One region of the Nocardioides ureilyticus genome, then DNA from elsewhere that is predicted to be linked to it. Evidence: predicted binding sites of a transcription regulator. Region 1 holds the regulator's gene; each other region holds the start of a gene.

Region 1 (4,207 bases):
GGCCGACCACTTCGCGTGCGACTTGGCCGCCCGCTCGCCCTTCCACACCGCGACCGACCGCGCCGCCGCCCACGGCACGATCCGACCGACGCCGACCTCGGTCAGCACCTCGACCGCGAGCTCCCCGCGGTCGCCCTTGGGCAGCGCCTGGACGACCGTGATCGACGGCTCCGGCGGCGCGTCCTCGCGGCGTACGTCGGCGACGCGCACGTCGAGGGTCCGCTTGCCCGTGGCCGCGACCTCACCGGTCACCGCCGTGCCGGCACCGTCGGTGAGCACGAGGGGCTCACCCACCCGCAACCGTCGCACCGCGACCGCGTGGTGCGCCTCGTCACCCTCCACGGCCACGACCGCGCCGACCCCGACGCCGGCGAGCGACGGGACGACGTGGACCGGCAGGGACATCGGTCGTCAGTGCGTGTTGAAGGCGTCGCGGAGGCGGCCGAACACCGACTTGGCACCCGGCTTCACCTGACCGGTCGGCGTCTCCTCGCCGCGGATCGCGGCCAGCTCGCGCAGCAGCTCCTCCTGGCGGGCATCGAGCCGCTGCGGGGTCTCCACGGCGACCGTGACCACCAGGTCGCCCCGGCCGCCCCGGAGGCCTGGGACTCCCCGGCCGCGGAGGACCCGCTCGGTGCCGGACTGCGTCCCCGCCGGGATGTCCAGCTCGAACTCCGTCTCGACCCCGGACTCGCCACCCTGCTCGACGTCGGCCTCGAGCGTCGGCAGGGTCAGCGACGTGCCGAGCGCGGCGGCCGTCATCGGCACCGTGACCGTGCAGTGCAGGTCGTCGCCGTTGCGGACGAAGACCGGGTGCTGTGCGACGTGGATCTCGACGTACAGGTCCCCGGCCGGCCCGCCTCCCGGCCCGACCTCGCCCTGCTCGGGGAGCTGGACGCGAGTGCCCGTGTCCACACCGGCGGGGATCTTGACGGTCAGGTTGCGCCGCGAACGGACCCGTCCGTCGCCGGAGCACTCACGGCACGGCTCCGGGATGATCGAGCCGAAGCCGCGGCAGGCCGCGCACGGCCGCAGCGTGCGGATCTCCCCGAGGAACGACCGCTGGACCTGCGCGACCTCGCCCTGCCCCCGGCAGGTCTCGCAGGGCACCGGGTGGCTGCCCGGCGCGGCACCGTCGCCACCGCAGGCGGTGCACTGCACGGCGGTGTCGACCTTGATCTCGCGGGTGATCCCGAAGGCGGCCTCGGCGAGCTCCACCTCGAGCCGGATCAGCGCGTCCTGCCCGCGGCGCACGCGCGAGCGCGGGCCGCGGCCGCCCGCGGCGCCGGGCTGGCCGCCGAAGAAGGCGTCCATGATGTCGGTGAACGAGAAGCCCGCCCCCTGGCCGAAGCCCGCGGCGCCACCAGCGAACGGGTCACCGCCGCGGTCGTACGCCGCGCGCTTCTGCGGGTCGGACAGCACCTCGTAGGCGCGGGTGACCTCCTTGAACCGGTCCTGCGCCTCGGGCTCGGGGTTGACGTCGGGGTGGTACTGGCGAGCGAGCCGGCGGTAGGCCTTCTTGAGGGCGTCGGCGTCCGCGTCGCGGTCGACACCGAGGAGGTCGTACAGGTCCTGGCTCAACGTGGCTGTCCTTCGGTACTGGCGGGGCGTGTGGCTGGCGGGTGTGGCTGACGGTGTGGCTGACGGTGTGGCCGACGGTGTGGGGCGGTCAGCCCTCGTCGAGGATCCGGGAGACGTAGCGGGCGACCGCGCGCACCGCGGACATCGTGCCCGGGTAGTCCATGCGGGTCGGGCCGACGATGCCGAGCGTGGCGAGGGCCTCGTCGCGGGGGCCGTAGCCGGTGGCGACCACGCTCGTGGAGGCCAGCTGCTCATAAGGCCCCTCGGCGCCGATCCGCACGGTGACCGCCCCGCCGTCGGTCGCCTCGCCGAGGAGCTTGAGCAGCACGACGTGCTCCTCCAGCGCCTCGAGCAGCGGGCGTACGGCGGAGTCGAACGAGTCGCCGTAGCGGGCGAGGTTCGCGGCGCCGCCGACGGCGATCCGCTCGTCGGAGCGGTGGTCGACCATGGCCTCGGCGAGCGTGTCGACGACCGCCCGGGTGACCCCCTGGTCCTGGTCGGCGCCCGCGTCCGGCACCTCGGGGACGGCCTCGCGGAGCCGGGTGACGGCGTCGGCGATCACCTCGCCCGTCGCCGCACGGTTGATCCGCGACCGGAGCTCGGCCAGGGCGTCCTCGGAGACCTCGACCGGCAGGTCGACCAGGCGCTGCTCCACCCGGCCGGTGCTGAGGATCAGGACCACGAGCAGGCGGTTCGGCGCCAGGGCGACGAGCTCGACGTGGCGCACCGTCGACCGCGAGAGGGTTGGGTACTGCACGACGGCGACCTGTCGGGTCAGCTGGGAGAGCAACCGCACCGAGCGCGACACGACGTCGTCGAGGTCGACGGCACCGTCGAGGAACGAGGAGATCGCGCGCCGCTCGGCGGACGTCATCGGCTTGACCGTGCTCAACCGGTCGACGAAGAGCCGGTAGCCCTTGTCGGTCGGCACCCGTCCGGCACTGGTGTGCGGCTGGGTGATGTAGCCCTCGTCCTCGAGGACGGCCATGTCGTTGCGGACGGTGGCCGGGGAGACGCCGAGCCCGTGGCGCTCGACGAGGGCCTTGGAGCCGACCGGCTCCTCGGTCGCCACGTAGTCCTCCACGATGGCCCGCAGCACGGCGAGCCTGCGGTCCTCCTGCACGTCGCCTCCTGACGCCTCTGGCACTCGTCCCGACGGAGTGCCAACTGTAGCGCGCGTCCGGAGCCGCCGCCGGTCTCGCGTGCCGGACCCGGGGCTTGGCCGGCGACCGAAGTGTGTCTAAGGTTAGGCATACCTAATCTTCACCGCTCCGCACGAGAGGACCCTCGCGTGACCCTCCTCCGCCACGACACCACCCGGCGCGACCACCGCGGCCTGGCCGCGGCCGCGCGGAGCATCCTGGCCTGCCCGCGATCGGTGACGCTCGCGGTGGACGGGGTCCCCCACGCCCTCGAGGGGCCGGAGGCCGAGACCACCGGACTGCAGGACCGGTCGGGCGAGCCGGTCTTCTCCTGCGCACCCGGGGCCAGGCTGGCCGGCGCCGCCGCCGACGGCGGGCGCGGCCTGGTCGAGGTCACGAGCGGGCTCGGCCGGGCGGGCTCGCCCGACCGCGAGGCGGTGCTCACGCTCGCCGGCCCCCTCGTCGTACGCGGCCGCGAGGAGTGCGAGTGCTGCGGCGAGCCCTGCGAGGTCGTCGCCCTGGTCCCCGAGGTGGTGACGCTCTCGCGCATCGGCGACGACGCACACCTGCGGGTGCCCGTCCGTGACTTCCTCTCCCCCGAGCACCAGCTCAACCGCGGCTTCCTGCAGCGGTCGGTCGAGCACGCCAACCACCACCACCAGGCCGAGCTGCGCCTCGGCGTGGCCACGATGACCGGCACCCGGGTCGCCGACGTCCTCGGGGTCGCCCTCGCCGACCTCCGGCCCAGCGGGGTGGAGCTGCAGTGGGTGACGCCGGAGGGCGCCGAGCGGGCGGTCCTCGGCTTCCCGCGCGCTGCGCGCACCACCGCGGAGCTCGGCGACATGCTGCGGCGACAGCTCCACGCCTGAGCGTCCGCCACCCTCCTAGGGTGGCCGGGTGACCTTCACCGAGATCGCTGACCGCGTGTGGCTCGCGCGGCTGCCGTGGTTCGACGTCAACGTGACCGTCGTCGGCGGCGAGCGCGGCCTGGCCGTCGTCGACACCCACGGCTCCACCCGGGCCGGCCGTGCGCTGGTCGACGAGGTCCGCCGGCTCGCGGGCAGCGCGGCCGGCGCCACGGGGGACGTGGTCGCCGTGGTGAACACGCACTGGCACGTCGACCACACCTTCGGCAACGAGGCCTTCCGCGAGGCGTGGCCCGCCGTGCCGGTCCACGCCCACGAGGACGCCCGCCGGGAGCTGGCGGAGGGCGCGGACGCCGCGCAGCAGCGGTACGCCGACGACCGGGCCGACCCGCACCGGGCCGACGTGCTGGCCACCCGGGTGGTGCTGCCCGACCAGACCTTCTCCTCCGCGCGGGTGCTCGACCTCGGCGACCGCGCGCTCGAGCTGCTCCACCCGGGCCGCGGACACACGGCGGGCGACCTGGTGCTGCGCGTGCCCGACGCCGACGTGCTGGTGGCCGGCGACCTCGTCGAGGAGTCCGGGCCCCCGTCGTTCGGGGAGGACAGCTGGCCGATGGA
Region 2 (4,207 bases), on a different contig from region 1:
CGTCCTGCGGCGGACCGCCGGGGTCGGTCGGGTCGGCCTCGGCGTCGAAGAGCCGCGCCACCACCTCGGGGAACGACGCCGGCCGGGTGAGGATGGCGCGGGCGGCCTGGACGTAGCGCGTGGGCTGGTCGGCCAGCGCCTCCTCCGTGCACGGCGCGACGACGACCGAGCGGCCCCCCGCGCCCTCCACCAGGTGCCGCACCTCGGCCGGGCCCCAGCCCTCGGGCGTCCGGAGCACGAGCTCGTCGGTCACGCCGTCCACCCCCGGGAAGATCTGCATCGCCAGGATGTTGACCCCCGCCCGGCCGCAGTGGTCCGCCAGCATCGCCAGCGAGCCGGGTCGGTCGGGAAGGGTCGTCCGCAGTCGCCACCACATGCCCCGAAGTCTCGGCGACCCGGGTTGCCCGTCCGGGTCGGTGGTGTTTCGGGGGCGTCAACATCCGCGTGGAAAGCCCCGGGTACGCCGACGGCGCCGGCCCCCGTACGGGGACCGGCGCCGGGTCTCGACACGCAGTCGGGCCTTCGCGGGCTCAGGCCCGCGCTCGCTCGACCTTCGTGACCACACGCCCGGTCCTCGTTCCTCGGACCGGGCTGGTCACTCAGTGGCCGTGGCCGTGCCCGTGGCCGGCGGCGGCCGCGGACTCGTCCTCCTCCTCGGGCTTCTCGACGACCAGCGTCTCGGTCGTCAGCAGCATCGCGGCGATCGAGGTGGCGTTGACGAGCGCCGAGCGGGTGACCTTGACCGGGTCCAGGACGCCCTGGGCGACCAGGTCGCCGTACTCGCCGGTGGCCGCGTTGTAGCCGTTGCCGACGCCGAGCTCGCGGACCTTGGTGGTCACGACGTAGCCGTTCTCGCCGCCGTTCTCCGCGATCCAGCGCAGCGGCTCGTCGGCGGACTTGCGGACGACGCGGACGCCGACCGCCTCGTCGCCGGTGAGGCCGAGGTTGTCCTCCAGGACGGAGACGGCGTGGATGAGGGCCGAACCACCGCCGGGCACGATGCCCTCCTCGATCGCGGCACGCGTCGCGGAGACGGCGTCCTCGATGCGGTGCTTCTTCTCCTTCAGCTCCACCTCGGTGGCGGCGCCGACCTTGATCACGCAGACACCGCCGGCGAGCTTCGCGAGGCGCTCCTGGAGCTTCTCGCGATCCCAGTCGGAGTCGGTGTTCTCGATCTCGGCCTTGATCTGGTTGACGCGGCCCTCGACCTCGGCGGCGTCACCGGCGCCGTCGACGATCGTGGTCTCGTCCTTGGTGACCACGACGCGGCGGGCCTGCCCGAGCACCTCGAGGCCGACCTGGTCGAGCTTGAGACCGACCTCGGGGGCGACGACCTGGCCGCCGGTGAGGGTCGCGATGTCCTGCATCATCGCCTTGCGGCGGTCGCCGAAGGCCGGGGCCTTGACCGCGACGGCGTTGAACGTGCCGCGGATCTTGTTCACCACCAGGGTCGAGAGGGCCTCGCCCTCCACGTCCTCGGCGAGGATGAACAGCGGCTTGCCGGACTGGATGACCTTCTCCAGCAGCGGGAGCAGCTCGGCGACGGCCGAGATCTTGCCCTGGTGCAGCAGGATGTAGGGGTCGTCGAGGACGGCCTCCATCCGCTCGGGGTCGGTGACGAAGTACTGGCTGATGTAGCCCTTGTCGAACTGCATGCCCTCGGTGAAGTCGAGCTCGGTGCCCATGGTGTTGGACTCCTCGACGGTGATGACACCGTCCTTGCCGACCTTGTCGAAGGCCTGCGCGAGCAGGTCGCCGATGTGGCTGTCGCGCGAGGAGATCGTGGCGACCGACGCCATGTCCTCGCGGGTCTCGACCTCGCGGGCGGCGTCGCGCAGCGCGTTGCCGACCGCCTCCGCGGCGGCGTCCATGCCGCGCTTGAGGCCCATCGGGTTCGCGCCGGCGGCGACCGCCTTGAGACCCTCGTGGACCATCGCCTGGGCCAGGACGGTGGCGGTGGTGGTGCCGTCACCCGCGATGTCGTTGGTCTTGGTGGCGACCTCCTTGGTCAGCTGCGCACCGAGGTTCTCGAACGGGTCGTCCAGCTCGATCTCACGCGCGACGGTGACACCGTCGTTGGTGATGGTCGGGGCGCCCCACTTCTTGTCGAGGACGACGTAGCGGCCCTTGGGGCCGAGCGTCACCTTGACGGCGTTGGCGAGCGCGTCGACGCCGCGCTCGAGCGCGCGACGGGCGGACTCGTCGAACTCCAGGATCTTGGGCATGACTCTCCTAGCAGGGTGGTGCGGAAAGAGGACCGGGTCGTGTGCCGTCGGACGCGCGGGAGCACGTCGTCAGGCACACGACCCGGGGAGATCAGGAAACGATGGCCAGCACGTCGCGGGCGGAGAGGATCAGGAACTCCTCGCCGGAGTACTTGACCTCGGTGCCGCCGTACTTGCTGTAGATGACCTTGTCGCCCACGGAGATGTCCATGGGGACGCGCTCGTCACCGTCGTCGTTGAAGCGGCCGGGGCCGACGGCCACGACCTCGCCCTCCTGCGGCTTCTCCTTGGCGGTGTCCGGGATGACCAGGCCCGAGGCCGTGGTCTGCTCCGCGTCGAGGGGCTTGACGACGATGCGGTCCTCGAGGGGCTTGATGTTGACCGACACGATGTCGACCTCCACTTTCACACTCAGTTGAACAGGCTTGGGTTGAACAGGCTGGGTTGAACAAGCGGGTGGTGCACGTCTGGTGCCTGCGGGCCCGGGCACGCCGTCGCGGGGGTCGCACACGGTTCGCAAGCGCTGGCACACTCGGGAGGAGAGTGCCAGAACAGAAACTAGCACTCACCACGGAGGAGTGCCAGAGAGGCCGGCCTGACAGGATCCTCGGGTGGAACTCGACGCCTTCCGGTGGTTGCTCACCGAGCCCGGCCAGGCGCTGCTGGCCCGCGCCGAGGAGGTCGCCGACGGCGACCCGCTCGCCGTCCAGGGCGCGCTGCGTCGCGACGCGTCGGCCGAGCACGTCGCCGCCGCGTTGACCCAGGCCCGCCTGCGTCGGCACGCCGCCACCAAGTTCGGCGACCTCGCGGCGCGGATGTACTTCACCGCCGACGGGCTCGAGCAGGCCACCCGCCTGCCTGTCGCCACCCACCGCGCCGCCCGGCTCGCGGCGTACGACGCCCGGACGGTCATCGACCTGGGGTGCGGCATCGGCGGGGATCTCCTCGCCGCGGCCCGCGCCGGCCTGACCTGCGCCGGCGTCGACCTCGACCCGGTCCGGGTCGCCGTCGCCGAGGCGAACCTGGCCGCGCTCGACCTGCCGGGCGCGGTCATGGTCGCCGACGCCACGACCGTCGACCCGGCACCCTTCGACGTCGCCTTCGCCGACCCCGCGCGGCGCACCGGTCGGGGCCGCACCTTCGACGTCGAGGACTGGACGCCACCGTGGGCCTTCGTCGAGCGGCTGCTGCGGCGCGACGCCTGCGTCAAGGTGGCACCGGGGATCCCCCACGACCTGGTGCCGCCGGGTGTCGAGGCGGAGTGGGTGAGCGACCGCGGCGAGGTCAAGGAGGCCGCCCTGTGGTCCGGCGGCCTCGCGACGACGGCCCGGCGCGCCACCGTGATCCGCGACGGCGGGCTGGTCACGCTGACCGACGAGGACGCGCCGCCCCTCGGCGAGGCCGGCGTGGCGGTGCGTGCCGTGGGGCGCTACCTCTACGAGCCCGACGGCGCGGTGGTGCGCGCCGGCCTGGTGACCGCGGTGGCCGCGGCGGTGACCGGCGGCCTCGTCGACGAGCACATCGCCTACGTCACCAGCGACGAGGCGCGGCCTTCGCCGTTCGCCCGGGGCTACGAGGTGCTCGAGGAGCTGCCGTACCGGGAGAAGGCGCTGCGTGCGGCGCTGCGTGAGCGGGGCGTCGGCCCGCTCACCATCAAGAAGCGGGGCGTCGAGGTCGTCCCCGAGCAGCTGCGCAAGCGCCTCGCGCTCACCGGCCAGGAGGAGGCGACGCTGGTCCTCACCCGCGTCGCCGGCGCCGGCACCGCGCTGCTGGTCCGGCCGCTCTGACCGGATCGGCCGCCTACGCACCGGAGCAGGACCGAGGTCCCCTCTCGGTGGACCCCGGCCCGGCCCGGTACGTCGTGCAGCGGTCGCGCGAACGCCGCGGCTCAGCCGAGGGCGGCCTTCTCGGCGCCGATGGTCGTGTCGTCACCGTGCCCGGTGTGCACCACCGTGTCGTCGGGAAGCGCGAAGAGCTTGGCC
Region 3 (4,207 bases), on a different contig from region 1:
CGCGCTCCGCGGTGTGGGACGGTCTTGTCGCGCGGGCCGAGCACGGGGTGATCACGCCCGAGCAGGCCACCGCCCTGCGGGCGTGGTGGAACGAGCCCTACCTGCAGATGGTGGCTCGCACCAACCACGCGTCGTGGCTCTCGTTCAGTGGCATCGATGCTGGTGCGCATGCCGGTGGCGAACGAGGGCCGGGCTCGCAGAAGAGGCGGCCCGTCCCCGGCGCGCAGCCGTTGCACCGGAAGCCGCCGGCCACCCTCGCTGTGAGGGGAAGCCTGCTCGACGACCTGGCTGCGATGCCGACCTCCGTCTACGAGGCGGGCGCTCACCGGGCCCGCGCGGCTCGACAAGCGTGGCGCGACCGACCGGACCGGCGGACGCTGGCCGACCTGACCTACGCGATGTCAACCGTCGTCGCGCAACCGACCCCCCGTCCCCGGGTCATGGTCTGGGCTGGGGTCCGTCTCACCGTGGTCCTCTTGCTCGCCCTCTACATCGCTGTCGCGGACGTGGTGGGCGCGCGCGATCGAATCGTCACGATGACCGTGGCTGCAGCAGCGTTCTTCTCGACCGTCCCGTGGGCGGACCTGGAGCGGCTGCGGTCGGCGCGGGTCGGCCGGCTCCGCGGCTTAATGCAGGTGACGACGTGAGCGGCGATGGCTGGGTGACCGTGTGGGGGACGACCGAGCCGCCGATCCGGGTCGAGCGCGCGACTGGGCCCACCGGCCTGGAGCTGCACCGGGTCGTGGTCGGCAACGCCTTGCCCGGAGCGGTCGTGCTCGCCGAGCGCGACGACGAAGTGCTGCTCGTGAGCCAGTACCGGCCCGCGATCGGGAGGCGCTGTTGGGAGCTGCCACGCGGGTTCGCCGACCACTCGGATGGTGGCGACCCGCTCGTGGCGGCGGCACGCGAGCTCTTCGAGGAGACCGGTCTCGTCCTGGAGGGCAGTCGGTCGATCGGTTCCGTCTATCCCGACACGGGGCTCCTCGCCGGGGCGGTCGCGATCGTCGCGGGGACAGTTGCCCACGACGACGACCCCGGCGATCCAGGCACCGATGGTGAGGTCGACGAGGTCAGGTGGGTCGACCGGCACCGCTTCCGCTCGATGGTCGAGTCTGGCGAGATCTGCGACGGCATCAGCCTTGGTGCGGCGCTCGTCGGCCGCTGGTGCTAGCGGATGACCCGGGTACTGCTGGCCACCTTCTGCCTGCTCCCGGACGGTGAGGCCGGCGGCGAGCTGCTCCTCGCCGCGCTGGCCGAGCGGGGCGTCGAGGCGCGCTGGGCGGTCTGGGACGACCCGGCCGTGGACTGGGCCTCCGCCGACCTGGTCGCGGTGCGCTCGACCTGGGACTACCACCGCCGTTGTGCTGAGTTCCTGGCGTGGGCGCGCTCGGTCGAGCGGTCGACCCGGCTGCTCAACGGGGCCGACGCCTTCGCGTGGAACGCCGACAAGGCCTACCTGCTCGACCTGGGCGGCGTCGCGACCGTGCCGACCTCGCTGGTCGAGGACCCGGTGCTGGTGCCCACGCTGGCCGCCGCCCTCGAGCGCTGGGGGACCGTGGTCGTGAAGCCGCGGACCGGTGCCGGCGGGGTCGGGGTCGTCGTCGCCGACCGGGTCGACGACCCGCGGCTGGAGGGCCTGGTCGCCGGTCCCTGGGTGGCGCAGCCGCTGGTGGAGTCGGTGCGGACGGCGGGGGAGAGCTCGGTGCACGTGCTCGGCGGCGTGCCGGTCAGCCAGGTGGACAAGCGCCCGGCCGGCGGGGAGATCCGGGTCCACGAGCTGTACGGCGGCCACGCGGCGCCGGCCCCGCTCGACCCGGCCCGCGCCGAGGTCGCCCGGGCGGCGGTCGCAGCCGCGGCCGCGCGGCTCGGTGCGGCTCCGTCGTACGCGCGGGTGGACCTGGTGGAGCTGGCCGGCGCGTGGGTGGTCAGCGAGCTCGAGCTGATCGAGCCGGGGCTCTACCTCGACGTCGTCCCCGGGCTCGCGGGGCGTTTCGCCGACCTGGTCGTCGCGGAGCTCGACCGGCTGTGAGGCGTCTTGCACTCGACGGGTGCGAGTGCTAAACATGGCATTGGCACTCTTACCATGAGAGTGACAAACCGGAGCGGTGTCAGCTGAGGTTCGTTCGCGCCGGCGAGAAAGGGTTCGCCGGGTCTGCAGGACCGTCCGTCGCGGGCAGCCCATCGAGCCGGATCCGCAACTTCCAGCGTGAGGAATCGCAGGAATGCCCAAGCTGATTGCTTTCAACGAGGAGGCCCGGCGCGGCCTCGAGCGTGGCATGAACACGCTCGCCGACGCCGTCAAGGTCACGCTCGGTCCGAAGGGCCGCAACGTCGTCCTCGAGAAGAAGTGGGGCGCGCCCACCATCACCAACGATGGTGTGAGCATCGCCAAGGAGATCGAGCTCGAGGACCCCTACGAGAAGATCGGCGCCGAGCTGGTCAAGGAGGTCGCCAAGAAGACCGACGACGTCGCCGGTGACGGCACGACGACGGCGACCGTCCTGGCCCAGGCGATGGTGCGCGAGGGTCTGCGCAACGTGGCGGCCGGCGCGAACCCGATGGGTCTCAAGCGCGGCATCGAGGCGGCTGTCGAGGCCGTCTCCGAGCAGCTGCTGAACATGGCCAAGGACGTCGAGACCAAGGAGCAGATCGCCTCCACGGCCTCGATCTCCGCCGCTGACACCACCGTCGGCGAGATCATCGCCGAGGCGATGGACAAGGTCGGCAAGGAAGGCGTCATCACCGTCGAGGAGTCGAACACCTTCGGGCTCGACCTCGAGCTCACCGAGGGCATGCGCTTCGACAAGGGCTACATCTCGGCGTACTTCGTCACCGACCCCGAGCGGATGGAGACGGTCCTCGAGGACCCCTACATCCTCATCGCCAACTCCAAGGTCTCGAACGTCAAGGACCTGCTGCCGCTGCTCGAGAAGGTCATGCAGTCCGGCAAGCCGCTCGTCATCCTCGCCGAGGACGTCGACGGCGAGGCGCTCTCGACCCTGGTCGTGAACAAGATCCGCGGCACCTTCAAGTCCGTCGCGGTCAAGGCGCCGGGCTTCGGTGACCGCCGCAAGGCCATGCTGCAGGACATCGCGATCCTGACCGGCGGCCAGGTCATCTCCGAGGAGGTCGGCCTGAAGCTGGAGAACGCCGGCATCGAGCTGCTCGGCCAGGCCCGCAAGGTCGTCATCACCAAGGACGAGACCACCATCGTCGAGGGCTCGGGCGACGCCGACCAGATCGCCGGTCGGGTCAACCAGATCCGCGCCGAGATCGAGAAGTCGGACTCCGACTACGACCGCGAGAAGCTGCAGGAGCGCCTGGCCAAGCTGGCCGGCGGCGTCGCGGTGATCAAGGTCGGCGCGGCCACCGAGGTCGAGCTCAAGGAGCGCAAGCACCGCATCGAGGACGCCGTCCGCAACGCGAAGGCGGCCGTCGAGGAGGGCATCGTCGCCGGCGGCGGCGTGGCCCTGGTGCAGGCCGCGGCCACCGCGTTCGACAAGCTGGACCTGTCGGGCGACGAGGCCGTCGGCGCCAACATCGTCCGCTTCGCCACCGAGGCCCCGCTCAAGCAGATCGCGATCAACGCCGGTCTCGAGGGCGGCGTCGTGGCGGAGAAGGTCCGCAACCTGGAGGCCGGTCACGGCCTCAACGCGGCCACCGGCGAGTACGTCGACATGCTCGCCGAGGGCATCATCGACCCGGCCAAGGTGACCCGCTCGGCGCTGCAGAACGCCGCGTCGATCGCCGCGCTGTTCCTCACCACCGAGGCCGTCGTGGCCGACAAGCCGGAGAAGGCCGCCCCCATGGGTGGCGACCCGTCCGGCGGCATGGGCGGCATGGACTTCTGAGTCCTGCCGACTCCTGACCCGCACCACCAGCAGGGCCCCGCTCCGGCGGGGCCCTGCTGCCGTTCCCGGGCACGGCGGCCGTGCGAGGCTGGGACCGTGGATGCCGAGAGCCGCCGGACCAGGTTCGAGGCGCTGGCGCCCGGTCTGGTCGACCCGCTGCGGCGCTACCTCGCCCGGCGGACCGACGCGGCCACGGCCGACGACGTCCTCTCCGAGACGCTGCTCGTCTGCTGGCGACGGGTCGACGAGCTGCCGCCGGACCCGCTGCCGTGGGCGTACGGCGTGGCGCGCCACGCGCTCGCGAACGCCGAGCGCGGCGCCCGGCGCCAGCGCCGGCTCGCCGCCCGGGTGGCGGT

Evidence for each region. Region 1 encodes HrcA, which represses chaperone genes, less so after heat shock. Its sites were predicted from a motif close to TTGGCACTCGNNNNNNNCGAGTGCCAA; they were not measured.
Region 2: a site for HrcA is predicted at 2,784-2,810, ahead of groES (co-chaperone GroES). Genes of this name have one in related genera too.
Region 3: a site for HrcA is predicted at 2,070-2,096, ahead of groL (chaperonin GroEL). Genes of this name have one in related genera too.

The regions. Positions count from the first base shown of each region.
Region 1 is NZ_JBNCOG010000050.1:8,387-12,593, forward strand. It holds gene ACSMHG_RS18535 (16S rRNA (uracil(1498)-N(3))-methyltransferase) at 1-405, opposite strand, end outside; gene dnaJ (molecular chaperone DnaJ) at 412-1,581, opposite strand; gene hrcA (heat-inducible transcriptional repressor HrcA) at 1,670-2,704, opposite strand; gene ACSMHG_RS18550 (hypothetical protein) at 2,873-3,592, shown strand; gene ACSMHG_RS18555 (MBL fold metallo-hydrolase) at 3,621-4,207, shown strand, end outside.
Region 2 is NZ_JBNCOG010000031.1:22,828-27,034, reverse strand. It holds gene ACSMHG_RS15630 (GNAT family N-acetyltransferase) at 1-376, opposite strand, end outside; gene groL (chaperonin GroEL) at 600-2,225, opposite strand; gene groES (co-chaperone GroES) at 2,317-2,613, opposite strand; gene ACSMHG_RS15615 (class I SAM-dependent methyltransferase) at 2,837-4,012, shown strand; gene ACSMHG_RS15610 (MBL fold metallo-hydrolase) at 4,114-4,207, opposite strand, start outside.
Region 3 is NZ_JBNCOG010000026.1:26,936-31,142, reverse strand. It holds gene ACSMHG_RS14460 (hypothetical protein) at 1-647, shown strand, start outside; gene ACSMHG_RS14455 (NUDIX hydrolase) at 644-1,171, shown strand; gene ACSMHG_RS14450 (ATP-grasp domain-containing protein) at 1,175-2,029, shown strand; gene groL (chaperonin GroEL) at 2,223-3,851, shown strand; gene ACSMHG_RS14440 (RNA polymerase sigma factor) at 3,948-4,207, shown strand, end outside.